3 regions of the Paenarthrobacter sp. CC6 genome follow, and region 1 is predicted to be linked to each of the others. Evidence: riboswitches for the same ligand, from Rfam matches in the RefSeq annotation. Region 1 holds a riboswitch; each other region holds the start of a gene.
The links. A riboswitch is a leader RNA that binds a small molecule or an ion and turns the genes downstream of it on or off. The one in region 1 is predicted to bind thiamine pyrophosphate.
Positions count from the first base shown of each region.

Region 2: it holds a riboswitch for thiamine pyrophosphate, as region 1 does, so the genes downstream of both, thiD (bifunctional hydroxymethylpyrimidine kinase/phosphomethylpyrimidine kinase) here and thiO (glycine oxidase ThiO) in region 1, are expected to answer to the same signal.
Region 3: it holds a riboswitch for thiamine pyrophosphate, as region 1 does, so the genes downstream of both, PV760_RS08325 (ECF transporter S component) here and thiO (glycine oxidase ThiO) in region 1, are expected to answer to the same signal.

Region 1 covers NZ_JARDAN010000008.1:316,146-320,969, forward strand. Annotated here, with positions in the region: gene PV760_RS10120 (thiazole synthase) at 1-103, opposite strand, end outside; gene thiS (sulfur carrier protein ThiS) at 107-343, opposite strand; gene thiO (glycine oxidase ThiO) at 340-1,575, opposite strand; TPP riboswitch at 1,568-1,687, opposite strand; gene thiE (thiamine phosphate synthase) at 1,715-2,401, shown strand; gene PV760_RS10140 (CGNR zinc finger domain-containing protein) at 2,519-3,046, opposite strand; gene PV760_RS10145 (alpha/beta fold hydrolase) at 3,043-3,855, opposite strand; gene PV760_RS10150 (RNB domain-containing ribonuclease) at 4,078-4,824, shown strand, end outside.
Region 2 covers NZ_JARDAN010000006.1:362,657-367,480, reverse strand. Annotated here, with positions in the region: gene PV760_RS06500 (Rne/Rng family ribonuclease) at 1-2,297, shown strand, start outside; TPP riboswitch at 2,384-2,482, shown strand; gene thiD (bifunctional hydroxymethylpyrimidine kinase/phosphomethylpyrimidine kinase) at 2,473-4,008, shown strand; gene rplU (50S ribosomal protein L21) at 4,379-4,687, shown strand; gene rpmA (50S ribosomal protein L27) at 4,750-4,824, shown strand, end outside.
Region 3 covers NZ_JARDAN010000007.1:306,074-310,897, forward strand. Annotated here, with positions in the region: gene PV760_RS08305 (penicillin acylase family protein) at 1-25, shown strand, start outside; gene PV760_RS08310 (GNAT family N-acetyltransferase) at 55-654, shown strand; gene PV760_RS08315 (energy-coupling factor transporter transmembrane component T family protein) at 651-1,445, opposite strand; gene PV760_RS08320 (ABC transporter ATP-binding protein) at 1,442-3,013, opposite strand; gene PV760_RS08325 (ECF transporter S component) at 3,013-3,633, opposite strand; TPP riboswitch at 3,710-3,846, opposite strand; gene PV760_RS08330 (NUDIX hydrolase) at 4,144-4,821, shown strand.

The sequences.
Region 1 (4,824 bases):
CCAGGCTCGGCGCACCTCCCGTTCCCATGATCAGGCGGGACCCGAATTCGACGCCGTCGATCACCAAGGCGTCAGTACGGATTTCGGTGCTTGCTGTGGTCATGGTTCAGCCTCCCTGTACTGCGGTAACGAGTTCGAGTTCATCGCCGTCGGCCAGCGGAGTAGCCGCCCACTGGCTGCGCGGCACCACCTCGGAATTGCGGGCGACGGCGACACCCAGCTTCCCGCCGTCGGCCGCCTGTCCGCGGTGGTCGAGTACGCGGCCGGTGACGGCCGTGACGAGCGTGCTGACGGAGGCGTCGGCGGGAACCTGGTGGACGGCGCCGTTGAGTTTGATGTTCATACTGTTTCCTTGCTGTGGAGTTGAGAGCGACGCGCGGTTGCACTGAAACGGTCGGGCCGGAAGATGGACCAGCGGGGATCAGGGGAACCGGTGAGCAGCTCCCCCACGATCATGGCGGCCACGGGGGTCAGGAGGACGCCATGCCGGAAGAACCCGGTGGCCACAATCATGCCCGCGATGTCCCCGCTTGAACCGGCTACGCGGCCCAGCAACGGAGCGTTATCCGGAGTCCCTGGCCTGGCGCGCGCAGTTGCTTCCAGGAGTTCAAGTTCGGCCACCGCGGGAACCAGTACCTGGGCGTCCCTAAGGAGCTGGTAAACCCCGCCGGCAGAGACTGCGTTGGAGGCCGCCGACAAGCCGTCCTCCCGTTGGGTAGCTCCGATGACTACGGTTCCGTCGTCCCTGGGAACGATGTAAACGGGCACCCCGCGGACCATGCCACGAACAGTGGCAGTGAGCAGCGGTTGGAGGTGCGCGGGGACCCGAAGCCTGAGGATGTCCCCGTAGACCGGCCTGACCGGAAGTTCAAGACCCTCAGGAAGGCCGGCGAGCGCGGGGGCGCCCAGCCCGTTGGCCACCACGGTTTCGCCGGCCACGACGGATTTGCCGGATTCGAGCTCCACTCCGGCTACCTGGTCCCCGTCCCACAACAGGCCGTGCGCGGACTCTGCAACGGCAAATCCTTCCCTGGCGCCGCCTACCCACGTGCCATCGCCGGATGAATGCGCGGCCAGCCCTGCCATGAGGCACTCCGCCAGCTTCCGGGGATCCACCTGGTGATCGGCGGGGATATCAAAGGCACAGGAAATTTGCGGGCTAAGGAGCGGTTCGCGTTCCCTGGCGGTCCGCAACGGCAACGGTTCGACCCCCAGGCCCGCCGCGAGCTGGACAGTGCGAAGGTCCGCGAGCGCGCGGCGGTCGGCGGCATCGGCACCCACGGCGAGGGTCGGCGTCGTCCGGTATCCGGTAGCTTCCACAGGCCGGTGAAGGCCGCCGGCAAACGAGGGCCACAACCGGGATGACCCGAGCATGAGCTCCAGGAGGTCTTCTTCCTGGTAGTGCAGCTCGCTCACGGGCGCCAACATTCCGGCAGCAGCAAATGTCGCACCGGTGGCGGGCGCCGGATCGATGAGTGCTACGGAGCGGCCCAGCTTCCGAGCCTGGTGGGCGATGCCCAGTCCGATGACGCCTCCGCCGATAACGGCAACATCCGCGTGAATGGCTTCTGCCATCTGTTTCCTTCCCTACGCCGGTACTAGCCGGATCAGGTCAAGCGGTCGGCTCTGAAGCCCTCTCAGCCGGACGGTCATAAAGACGTAGGTCACGGCTCCCGCAGTACGTGCCCAGTTTAGAGGAACTACTGTGGATTCCATGACCCAGCACTCTGCCCTCGCCAGCGCCCGCCTCTACCTGTGCACTGATGCGCGCAAGCGCCAAGGCGATTTTGAAGACTTTGCCGACGCCGCGTTCCAGGGCGGGGTGGACATCATCCAACTCCGTGACAAGACGATCGAAGCCGCCGAGGAATTGGAATTGCTGGCGATCCTGCGTGGCGTCGCAGAACGGCACGGGCGGCTCTGGGCGGTCAACGACCGGGCCGATATTGCCAGTGTTTCCGGGGCTCCGGTGTTCCATGTGGGCCAGAAGGACCTCCCGCTGGAGATTGCCCGCACGTTCCTTCCCCGCCCCGCTTCGATTGGTCTCTCCACCCATACGCCTGAGCAGGTAAATGCCGCGATCACGGCTTCGCCGGGCGAGCCTGGGCTGGACTATTTCTGCGTTGGTCCCGTCTGGGCGACCCCCACCAAACCCGGCCGCGAAGCGGTGGGAACCGGCCTGGTCACATATGCCGCGGAAGCGATCAGGCGCGCGGAGGAGACCACCGGCGGCGCCGTGGAGGTGCCGTGGTTTGCGATCGGCGGAATCGATCTCGGCAATGTCGAGCAGGTGCTCGCTGCGGGCGCCAGCCGTATCGTCGTCGTTCGCGCCATTACCGAGGCGGAAGATCCGACGGCGGCAGCCAAGTCGCTGCTCGAAGCCCTGGACGCCGCCGCGTAACGGTTCTCCAAACAACAGTCCCAGGCACGCAGACCGTCGGGGTATCGGCAGGTTGTGGCGACAGGGGTGAGTCGGGGCTTGCAGATGCCGCAGCCCACCCACCGGATCGGATCAGATTCAGGTGAGCCGATCGCGGTACTGGCGCATCTTGCTCCGCGCCCCGCACGTGTTCATGTCGCACCAGGTCCGGGTCCTGGACCGTGAACTGTCGTAGAACACCCACCTGCACGCTTCCGACGCGCAGGTCCTGAGCCGCTGCCCCGAGCCGGTCAAGCCGTGGAGCAGAAGCGCCCCGACCGCTGCTCCCGCCGGCGAGACCGGCAGGCCGGCCGACGGGGTCAGCGCGAGCCGCCCGTCGTCGTCGACGTGGGGGCCTGCCCAGTGCTCCTGAGCGAGCTGGTTCAGGGCGGATCGCGCTGCCGTGTCGGTACGGTCGGCCAGGAACGCGCGCATGACCTCGCGGGCGTCGCGCAACGAGATGAGATGCTCGAGCGTGGGCTCCCCGTCCCATCCATGCCGGACCAGCCACTCCCGCCCGTCACGGATGGTCGCCAGCGCGTCGGTGCCGCGAAGCAGTGTGGCGCTGTTGCAAAACTCCACGACGACACGCAGCTCCTCGGGCACGGCGGACTGCACGGCGTTCACGCGCTCAGCAGCCTGAGGAGTTCGCCGGGCCGATCCTCCGGCACCATGTGCCCGGCTCCCTCGATGATCGAGAACCGCGCGTGATCCGGAAGTGCCGTGACGAGCCGATGGGCGTAGTCGACACCCAGCCACGCATCTTCCGAGCCCCAGATCACGTGGATCGGGATATCCAACAGCCGGAGTCGATCCTGTAGCTCGTCGGTGTTCTCCTCGCCGCCTTGGGTGTACTGCCGGTAGAACGCCCGTGCCCCTTCCGTACCCGCCCACTGGCCCGTGTACGAAGCCAGGGCGTCTGCACGCAGACCCACGTGACTGCCGGACCGGATCTTGGCGTCGATCAGGGCAGCGCTAGCCCAGTCGGGGAGCGCCTCGAAGGCCGCGGGGTGCTGGTGGACGGTTTGGAAGAACCCGCCGGCGCCCCAACCACTCACCGTCGCGGCATCGATGAGCGTGAGCGACTCGAAGTTCACGTCGTGCAGGAGCGTCGCCCGCAGCGCGACCGCGCCGCCGACGTCGTGCGCCACGACCCGAGGCGCTGAGACCCCCCAGTGCTCGAGGAGTTCGACGAAGATCGTCGCCTGCTGCCGGAGGCTCACATCCGGCGCGGTGCGGGTCGATTGTCCGAATCCGAGCATATCCCAGACGTAGACCCGGTGATCACGAGCAAGCACCGGGGCGATGTCCCGCCAGATGTACGACGAGAAGGGTGTGCCGTGCATCAGAACGAGAGCTGGGCCCTCGCCTACCGAGTTCCATCGCACCGTACCGTCGCCGACGTCGAACCGCTCGGGTAGCGACCAATCGCTCATAGCTTGCCCCTTCGTTGTTACCGTCTTTATACATTAGACGGTAACAGGCCCAAATGGGCTACGGGGGTGTTGATGGCTGCCGTCGACCGTCCCACCGCCTGCCTCCCCGGGCCGCCAAGAAGCTAATGGCCAGCAACAGCTGGCCATCCGCCGCACTGACAGCATCGCTTGGAGCCGGAAGCGTCCAAGACTATCCGCCGGTTTCGGGCTACCCTGATTTTCGTGTCACATCATCGGATAGCGCCCAACGTCGACGACTCATCGGACCAGCTCGCAGCGGCTTTCGCGGCCCTCCGGACGGAGCTGGAGCTGCCCGGCGACTATCCGGTTGATGCCGTCCGGGAGGCACGGGACGCCGTCGAATCCCTCCGCCTGCCCGATCGCGACCTCAAGCACGTCCCTTTCCTGACCATCGACCCCGCAACGTCAACGGACCTTGACCAAGCCCTGTTCATTGATCGCGCCGGCGAGGGGTACAAGGTTCTCTACGCGATCGCCGACGTGCCGTCTTTCGTGGCTCCCGGCGGGGCGCTGGATGCCGAAACCCGGCACCGCGGCCAGACGTTCTACGCTCCGGACGGCCGCATCCCCCTGCACCCGGAGATCATCAGCGAAAACGCAGGCAGTCTGCTTGCCGATCAGGACTGCGGTGCGTTCGTCTGGGATTTCGACCTCGATGCCAACGCGGAAGTGGTCAATGTTTCCGTCGCCCGTGCCACGGTCCGCAGCCGCGCCAAACTCAGCTATAAAGGAGCCCAGCAACAGATCGACGACGGCTCTGCACCGCCCGTACTGCAGCTCCTCAAGGAAGTCGGGCTGAAACGGGTCGAACTTGAGAGACTCCGTGGTGGGGCAAGCCTCAACATGCCCGAGCAGGAAATCGTCCAGGCGACCGACGGCGGCGGGTACAGGATCGTTGCAGCACCGTCACTGCCGGTGGAGGACTGGAACGCGCAGATCTCCCTCATG
Region 2 (4,824 bases), on a different contig from region 1:
CGCCCAACACGGTAACCCGCGTTCGCGCCCCCCGGCCCATCACGGAAACGGCTCCTTCCAACCGGGTCGCAAGCGTCAAGGGCTCCACCCGGCTCGAGGCTAAGAAGCAGCGTCGCCGCGAGTCCCGCGAGACCGGACGTCGCCGCCAGGTGATTACCGAAGCCGAGTTCCTGGCACGCCGCGAATCCGTGGACCGGCAAATGATCGTCCGCCAGCGCGACGACAGAATCCAGATCGCAGTCCTTGAAGATGGCGTCCTGGCCGAGCACTTCGTGTCCAAGACCCAGCAGGACTCCCTGATCGGCAACGTCTACCTCGGCAAGGTCCAGAACGTCCTGCCATCCATGGAAGCTGCATTCGTTGATATCGGACGCGGCCGCAATGCGGTGCTGTACGCCGGTGAAGTCAACTGGGATGCAGTGAACCTGGAGGGCCAGCCGCGCCGGATCGAGAATGCGCTGAAGTCCGGCGACTCCGTCCTGGTCCAGGTGACCAAGGATCCGGTGGGTCACAAGGGTGCCCGCCTCACAAGCCAGATCTCACTTCCGGGCCGCTACCTCGTGTACGTGCCGGGTGGATCCATGACCGGCATCTCCCGCAAGCTGCCCGACGTCGAACGCAACCGCCTCAAGCGGATCCTGAAGGACCGCCTGCCGGAAAACGCCGGAGTCATCGTCCGTACGGCCGCTGAAGGTGCCTCGGAAGAAGAACTGACCCACGACATCAACCGTCTGCGCGCGCAGTGGGAAGGTATCGAAGGGCAAGCTTCCTCCACCAAGGTGCTGGCACCGGAACTGCTTTACGGCGAACCGGACCTCACCATCAAGGTTGTCCGTGACGTCTTCAATGAGGACTTCTCCAAGCTGATCGTCTCCGGTGACGACGCCTGGGACACCATCGAGGCCTATGTAACCTATGTTGCCCCCGACCTCGTGGGCCGCCTTGAAAAATGGACCAAGGATCAAGACATCTTCGCTGCCTGGCGCATCGACGAGCAGATCCACAAGGCCCTGGAACGCAAGGTCTTCCTGCCATCCGGTGGCTCGCTGGTCATTGACCGCACCGAAGCCATGACGGTGGTGGACGTCAACACGGGGAAGTTCACCGGCAGTGGTGGAAATCTGGAAGAGACAGTTACCAAGAACAACCTTGAAGCTGCCGAGGAAGTCGTTCGCCAGCTTCGCCTGCGTGACATCGGCGGCATCATCGTCATCGACTTCATCGACATGGTCCTGGAATCCAACCGCGACCTCGTTCTCCGCCGCATGGTGGAGTGCCTGGGCCGCGACCGTACCAAGCACCAGGTTGCTGAAGTAACGTCACTGGGCCTTGTCCAGATGACCCGCAAGCGCATGGGCACCGGTCTCCTTGAAGTCTTCGGTGAGCAGTGCGAGCACTGCGCAGGCCGCGGTGTCGTGACGCATGACGAGCCCGTGGAGCACCGCCGCGCCAACACCGTGGCAGCCGAGCAGCACCGTCCGCACACCGAAGCACAGCAGTCCACAGCCCGCACCGAGCGCAAGCGTCGCCGCGGCAAGGGCGGCGCCCAGGGAACGGTCGAAGCGCCGGCCCAGGTCCATTCGACGCCGTCCGCCCCTGTTGCGGCACCGGCAGCACACCCGGAAGCCCAGGACCCTGCCCGTCAGGCAAAAGCCGAAGCAACCCGGGCTGCACTGGCGACGATTGCAGCGGCCGCGCATGCCGCCCACCTTCACGATGACGAGCTCCACAAGGCAGAGGAGCAAACCCGGGCGGCCGGGGAGCATGGTCCCGACGCCGGTTCGGTCTCCGCTGCCCCGACGGCTCAGGAAGCCGCGGCACACGACGCCGCTGTCCGCGAAGGCCGGGCTACTCCAGTGCTGCGTTTTGGCGGCGAAGAGGTTGCCTTGCCTTTCGTTGAACACCACGATGAGCCGCAGGCAGCCCAGCCGGCCATGAGCCTGGACCGTCTGGCCGAAGCTTTCTCGCACCTTGGCGCGGCACCGTCGCCTGAGGACCGGAAAGCCAAGGAAGCTGTCGAAGCCCCGAAGGCTGCGGACACCCCGACGACTGAAGCTCCGGCTCCGGCCGCAGACGAAGCCCCCTCAGCATCGCGGGGTCGTCGTAGCCGCCGGAACCGCAGTGCAAGCAGGGCCCAAGGCGCGGCCAACGAGACCACTGTTGAGCACCACGACGTGACCGCTACGGCCGCGAAGGGATCGGCGCACGAGTCCAAGGCGCCTGCGGAGCCGGTCAGGAAAGCGGCCCCGGACGAACCCATCATCCTGGGCGTCGGCGTACCGGCCTCCGAACTCTAACCGTTTGTGACCGCACCAAGGCCCCGCAGTTCCGCTACCAGCGGGAATTGCGGGGCCTTTTGCTGTCTGCCGGTGCGCTAGGCTGGGGGACTGACACGGGGTGCCAGGCGATGGGCCAGGCTGAGATCCAAACCCGTTGAACCTGTCCGGTTAGCACCGGCGAAGGGATGTCCTCATGGCCGCATTGTCATCTTCCGCTGTTTATCCGCTGGCGGAGGACCGCAGACGAACCCCCCGGGTACTTAGCATCGCGGGCTCCGACCCGTCCGGAGGAGCCGGAATCCAGGCTGATTTGAAGAGCATCGCCGCCCACGGTGGATATGGCATGGCTGCCATTACGGCTTTGACGGCCCAGAACACCCTGGGTGTCAGCGGTGTGCACGTACCACCCGTGGAGTTCCTGCGCCAGCAACTGGACGCCGTCAGTACCGATATCGTCATCGACGCCGTGAAGATCGGGATGCTCGGCGACGCGGCTGTTATTGACGAGGTGCGCAGTTGGCTCGAATCGGTGCGCCCCGCCGTCGTGGTTCTTGATCCCGTGATGGTGGCCACCAGCGGTGACCGCCTGCTGACCGAATCCGCAGGGGAGGCCCTTCGTTCCCTGCTTCCATTGGCGGACCTGATCACGCCGAACCTGCCCGAGCTTGCCATTTTGCTGGGGGAAACCGAGGCTGCTGATTGGGCATCGGCATTGGAGCAGGGCAAGCGACTGGCAGCTGAGTGCGGAAACACGGTCTTGGTCAAGGGCGGTCATCTGGCCGGCTCGGAATGCCCCGATGCCTTGATCAACACCAGCGGGCTGTTGCGGCAGGACGTCATCGAAGTGGCAGGTCCAAGGATTGCGACCCGGAACAGCCATGGCACTGGATGCTCGTTGTCGTCCGCCTTGGCTACCGTCCAGGCGCGCACGGGCGACTGGGAGGCCTCACTGCGCGAAGCGAAACCGTGGCTGCTCCAGGCCCTGAGGAGCGCAGGGGAGCTGGAAGTGGGCCGGGGCAACGGGCCTGTGGACCACTTCCACCACCAGCGCGTCCTCCAGCCTGGCGGATTTGCTGCCACTTTGTGGAAGGAAGCCATCCCGGAGCTTGAAAAAATCCACGGCCTCAACTTCATCCAGGAACTGCAGTCGGGGCATTTGCCGGAGCCGGCGTTCAGCTACTACCTTGCGCAGGACGCCATCTATCTCAATGGCTATTCCAGGGTCCTTGCCCGTGCAGGTGCGTTGGCGCCCACCGAGGAAGAACAGCTGTTCTGGGCCAGGAGCTCACGGCAGTGCCTGGAAGTTGAATCGGAACTGCACAGGAACTGGTTGAGCTCCCGTGAGGCTTCGGGCGTCACCGGACCGGTCACCAAAGCCTATGTGGACCATCTGCTGGCAACGACGGCGTCAGGCAGCTATGCGGTGGTCCTCGCGGCGATCCTGCCCTGCTACTGGTTGTATGCGGAAGTGGGTCAAAAGCTCCACGCCGCGTTCGTCGAGGCCGGGGCCTCCGGCGGGCATCCCTATGCGGACTGGCTGCGGACGTACGCCGACGAGGACTTTGCCTCCGCCACAAGGATGGCGATCAACTTCACAGACGCGGCGGCCGTTGCCGCTTCCGGGCGTGAACGTGCGGAGATGCTTGAGGCTTTCAGGCAGTCCTGCCGCTACGAGACGGCGTTCTTTGATGCTCCGCGGCTCTACACCCAGGGTGGCCCGGCCTGTTGAATCGGGACTGAACCGGGATGAAAAGCATGGCTTGTCCCGCGCGTCGCGGGCGTGATCACGTTAATCGCCGCCAAACCCTGTAGGCTGTATGGGCACGGTGCCGGGAGAGTCCGTTACACCTCGTGATGCAAGTCACGGGGTAGCCTCCGGTCCCGGCCTCATTTGCAGCTGAGGGTCAAACTAGCGTAATCTTGATCTTCGGTGCTTACGCCAACACTTGGGTTATGCCCCTTGGAATTGTTCATGGGATGACTCGCGGACTTCGAACAGAAGTCCACGGCGTTGAGGCACAGCGCGAACCAAGCCTGATTCCGGTGACAGGTTCCGCACGCAAATTTAGTTATAAACGTCGAGAGAAGTGAGTACCCAAGTGGTGTACGCGATTGTCCGCGCAGGCGGCCGCCAAGAAAAAGTTTCCGTTGGAGACTACGTAACGCTTAACCGCGTCCCCGGTGGAGCCGGTAGCACGCTTGAGCTGCCCGCCTTGCTCCTGGTTGACGGCGACAAGGTCACCTCCGCAGCAGCGGAACTGGCCAACGTCAAGGTTACTGCTGAGATCCTCGAAGACCTCCGTGGTCCGAAGATCGTCATCCAGAAGTTCAAGAACAAGACCGGCTACCGGAAGCGTCAGGGTCACCGTCAGGAACTGACCAAGATCAAGATCACCAGCATCGCGTAACTTTCGTTACCCGCTGTTCAGGTTTTTCAGTTTCCCCAGAAATTTAGAGGCAGGCATTTCACATGGCACACAAAAAAGGCGCGAGTTCCACTCGCAACGGTCGTGACTCCAACGCACAGTACCTGGGCGTCAAGCGC
Region 3 (4,824 bases), on a different contig from region 1:
CGCCCTGGCCAAAGACCCGAACTGACACCAGATACCCGCCTACCGAAGGAACACATGAGCACCGCCACCCAGGACTTCTCCGTCCGCACCACCGTCTACTCCGAGAACCTCGAAGGCTGGGGTGAATTGCGCCTTGTCCCGCTGGTCCCCAGCGAAGACATCGGGCTCATCTTCGAATGGGTCAAGCAACCCCGCGCCAGGTTCTGGGGCATGACGGAGAAGTCCCAAGAGGAAGTGCTGGAAATCTACGGGTTCCTTGACTCACTGGACACGCACCACGCTTTCCTGGCCCTCCTCGACGGCGAGCCCCTGGCCCTGTTCCAGACATACGAACCACTGCACGATCCCGTGGGCGAGGCCTACCCCGCCCGCGAGGCGGACATCGGGATGCATCTGCTGCTGGCACCGGCAACGCGCCCCATTCCGCACTTCACGCCCAGGCTCGGCACCTCCCTTATCAGGTACATGTTCTCGCTCCCGGGCAAGGACCGGATCATCGTGGAGCCAGACTCACGCAACGCCAAAGCCCTGCGCCGGCTTGAAGCGACGTGCTTCGAACTCGGCCCGATCATCCAGCTCGAGGAGAAGGAGGCCCAGCTCGGCTTCCTCACCCGCGCAGATTTCGACGAAATCCAGGAGCTACCGGCCCGCTAACGCCACACGAAGCTCCACGTTCCGGCGCCCAAAGCCGTGAGGACGGCGCCTCCGGCTATGGCCACGCCGCCAAGTACCACCCAGACGTCCATCAGCGAGTACGTGGACTCACGCGCCCACGTCCGTTGTCCCCCGCCGAAACCGCGGGCTTCCATGGTCACGGCCAACCGCGAAGCCCGCCGGACGGCCTGGACCAGCAGCCCGAAGCTCTGTCCGAGCGTCGCTTTGAGGCGCTGGATCGGGCTTCCCTGCGAGCCGACACCGCGGGCGCGCCGGGCCATGCCGATGGTCTGCCACTCCTCCGCCATGAGGCCCACCAGCCGCATGGCGGCAAGGGAACCGAGGACAAATCGGTGCGGCAGCTTTGCCTTCTGCGCAAGTGCATCCGCCAGGTCCGTCGGGTCGGTGCAGGACATCAGCAGGATCGCGGGGAGGGCGATCGCCAAACCGCGCAGCATGAAGCCGAGCCCCAGCTCAAGGGAACCTTCACTGATGGACCAGAGTCCGACGTCGAGCAGTACTGCGCCGCTGTCAGCGGCCACAATCGCGGTACTCCAGCCACCGATCGCCGCCGCTATGATCAGCGGCCAGGCACGCTGCCAGAGAAGGCGGAGGGTGAGGCCGGCCAAGGGGAAGAGCGCCAATTCCGCGATGAGAGCCGTGGACGCGGAAACCCAGTCGATGGACAGGGCCAGCACCAGGGAGATAAGGAAGACGGCCACGAACTTCGCCAACGGGTTTGCCCGGGTCAGGAGCGCGTGGTTGCCGCGCAGGTTCAGTGCGTCCCTCATGCCGCACCCGCTTCCTGAGGCGCCGTCTCACCTTGGGATACCGGCCCGAGCGGCAGTTCCGTCCCGCCCAGTACGGCACTGAATTCCTGGTCGTGGGTCACGGAAACCACGGCGGTACCGGCGTCCAGCAACTCCGAGAGGAACGAGGCCAGCTCGGCCCAGGTGTTGGCGTCCTGTCCGAAGGTGGGCTCATCGAGGACAAGTACCTTCGGGTGCGCCGCCAACACCGTAGCCACTGAAAGCCTGCGCTTCTCACCGCCGGACAGTGTGTAGGGATTGGCGTCCACCAGATGGGAGAGCCTCAGCCGCTCCACCAATTCGTCCACGCGTTCCCCGCCGTAGCCCAGGTGCCTGGGGCCGAACATGAGCTCATCCAGGACCTTGCCCGTGACGAACTGGTGCTCCGGTTCCTGGAAGACCGTGCCGATCCTGGAGATGAGCTGATCGGCCTTCCATTTGTACGGGTCGATGCCCGCCCCCTCCGAAAGGTCGACGCCGGCGCTCACCATGCCGTCCACCGGCGCCAGAAGGCCGGCCAACGTCAGCGCAAAAGTGGACTTCCCGGCACCATTGGGCCCGGTAATGGTCAACGCCTGCCCAGCACGGACCTGGGCGGTGATGTCCCTCTGCACCGGAACCGGAGGGATGGTTCGGAAGCCCTTGCGCCTGGGCTTTTCCCGGGACACGGCCAGGTCCTGCGCTGCGAGGAGGAGTTCGTTTGTCCCGGACGTCCGGGCGCGCGCCCTTGTGGCGGGAACGTAGCCGGGAACCCACACGCCCGCCGTCATCAGCATGGAGCGCGCCTGGGTGAGGACCTGCTCCGGCGGGCCATCCAGGAGGACTCCCGGGGTGCCTGACTGCGGGCCTGCGGTACCGGGCTGCAGGACCACGATCCTGTCCACCAGATCCTTCCACACGGACACCCTGTGCTCCACCACCACCAGCGTGGCGCCGGTCTTGTCCAGGCAGCGGGCCACGGCGTCGCGGACCTCGAGGACCCCTGCAGGATCGAGGTTGGCCGTGGGTTCGTCCAGCAGGATCAAGCCTGGCCGCATCGCCAAAATCCCGGCCAGCGCGAGGCGCTGCTTCTGTCCCCCGGAAAGTGCCGCCGTCGGGTGGTCCAATGCCAAACCGCCGCCTGATGCGGTACGCAAGCCGACGTCGTCGAGCGCTTCATGCACCCGGGACCAGATCTCCTCGCGCGGCACGGCAAGGTTCTCGGCGCCGAAGGCGACGTCGTCGCCCACCCGGGAGAGAACCACCTGCGTTTCGGGATCCTGCTGCATCAGCCCGGCGCGGCCACGCTGCTCGCGGGAAGTGACGCCGTCGATCAGCAGCGAACCGGTCTCATCAGAGTCGTCTTCCTCGTCACCCAGCACCCCGGCGAGGGCGTGCAGGAGCGTGGACTTGCCGGCCCCCGAAGGGCCCAGCAACAGGACGCGTTCCCCCGGTTCAATGCGGAGGTCAAGGCCCTGGATGGCAGGCTGGGCCCGGCCGGCATGCCGCCATCCCCACCCCTCGGCGGAGATGGCGGCAGGCCGGACCGTGCCGCTGTGTGTGGCAGGCATCAGTTGAAGACTGGCTCCGAAGCGGCCTTCCGCGACGCGAAGGAACTCAGGACACCCGTCGTGGCCAGACCGCGGGTGGCGATCCAGGACAGGCCGCCGGCGATCACTGCACCGGAGATGGTGGTGAAAGTGATGTACGTCAGCTTGTCGATGGCCTCGTAGGCGATATTCCAGCCCCAGGGCAGGAAGGAGTCGTTCAGGCCACAGAAGAGGCCCGCGCCTGCGCCCGCGAGGAGTGCGGTGGGCAGGTTGAACTTCTTGTAGCGGAACGCGGCGAAGATCAGCTCGGCGCCAAGGCCCTGCAGGACGCCGGAGATGAGCACCGTGGTGCCGTACTGCGAACCCATGATGAGCTCACCCGTGGCTGCGACGGCCTCGCAGAAAAGAGCTGCGCCGGGCTTTCGGATAATGAGCATGCCCAGGACTGCGGGGATCATCCAGCCACCGGCGATCAGGCCGGTCAGGGGCGGGTATGCCGCATTCATGGGGATGGATACCAGTGCCGCGCCCTGGGACCAGGCCCAGAAGATCACGCCGCCGGCGATGGCGATGAGGGCCGCCACCACGATGTCTACAACACGCCAGCTATAACTGGTCTTCTTCACGTTTACCGTGGTCATTTTTCTGCCTCCTGAGGTTACAGGAGGGGAAAGTGCTCCCCGGAATCCGCCTGGCTTGCGCCGTCCGGCTCCGGACACTCTGAGAAGCTCGACTCCCTTGCGCCGGTACTAACCGGATCAGGTTCGAGGGTCTGCGGCTGTCCGCACTCTCAGCGCCCTCGCGTCTCCTGCATCGCTGCAAGGTCCGACGGCGGCGCTCCCCTGTCGTTATCAAATCTGCCCTGATGGGCGGGTTCAGTTTACACCTCCGCGTACGGCCGGCTCTGGGCCGCGGTCACAATCCTGTTGCGAGGCCCACTCTGCACCCCATCCCCGCGCCTAAGCACGCACACCAGGCCCCACAACAACAGGAGTGCATTGCGAGGCCCACTCTGCGCCCCATCCCCGCGCCTAAACACGCACAGCAGGCCCCACAACAAACGAGGGTGCGTTGCGAGGCCCACTCTGCACCCCATCCCCGCGCCTAAACACGCACAGCAGGCCCCACAACGCACCTGCAAGAATGGCCTGATGACGGATCTTCCAGGCTCCCACGCACCCGTGGCCGAGCCACGCCTCGCTGCCAGCGTGATTCTGCTCCGCGACTCCCCCTCGGGGCTTGAGGCATTTGTCCAGCACAGAGTCAGCACCATGGACTTCGCGGCAGGAATGGTGGTCTTTCCGGGCGGCCGGGTGGACGCTGTGGATCAGTCCGGCTGGGACTACCCCGGGGAACTGTTGCGCAGCCATGCGTTGTCCTGGGCGCAGAGTTCGATTTCGGCGGACACAGCGTTGGCGGAGAGCAACGCGGGAATGGTGCTCACGGCAGCAATCCGCGAAGTCCAGGAAGAAGCCGGGCTGGGCATCGAGCCCGGAGACCTGCGCCCCTGGGCCAACTGGATCACGCCCATAGACATGCCCAAGCGCTTCGACACCTACTTCTATGTGGCCAAGCCTGCACCGGAAGCGCAGCCCCGGCATCAAACCACGGAGGCTTGGCAGTCGCTGTGGATGCCGGTGTCCGGAATCCTGGAAGCGGAAGCCGCAGGGCAGTTGAAGCTGATGCCACCCACCTACTATCTGCTGAAGGAAATCGCTGTCCTCGATTCCGTAGAGGCAGTGTGGTCCGCCGAGCACCCGGTCGTCCCGGTTCTGGCTCCGGTCGGGTCCTTGGCAGCGTTTCTCAAGGAGCGGGAAAACCGCGGGTAGCCG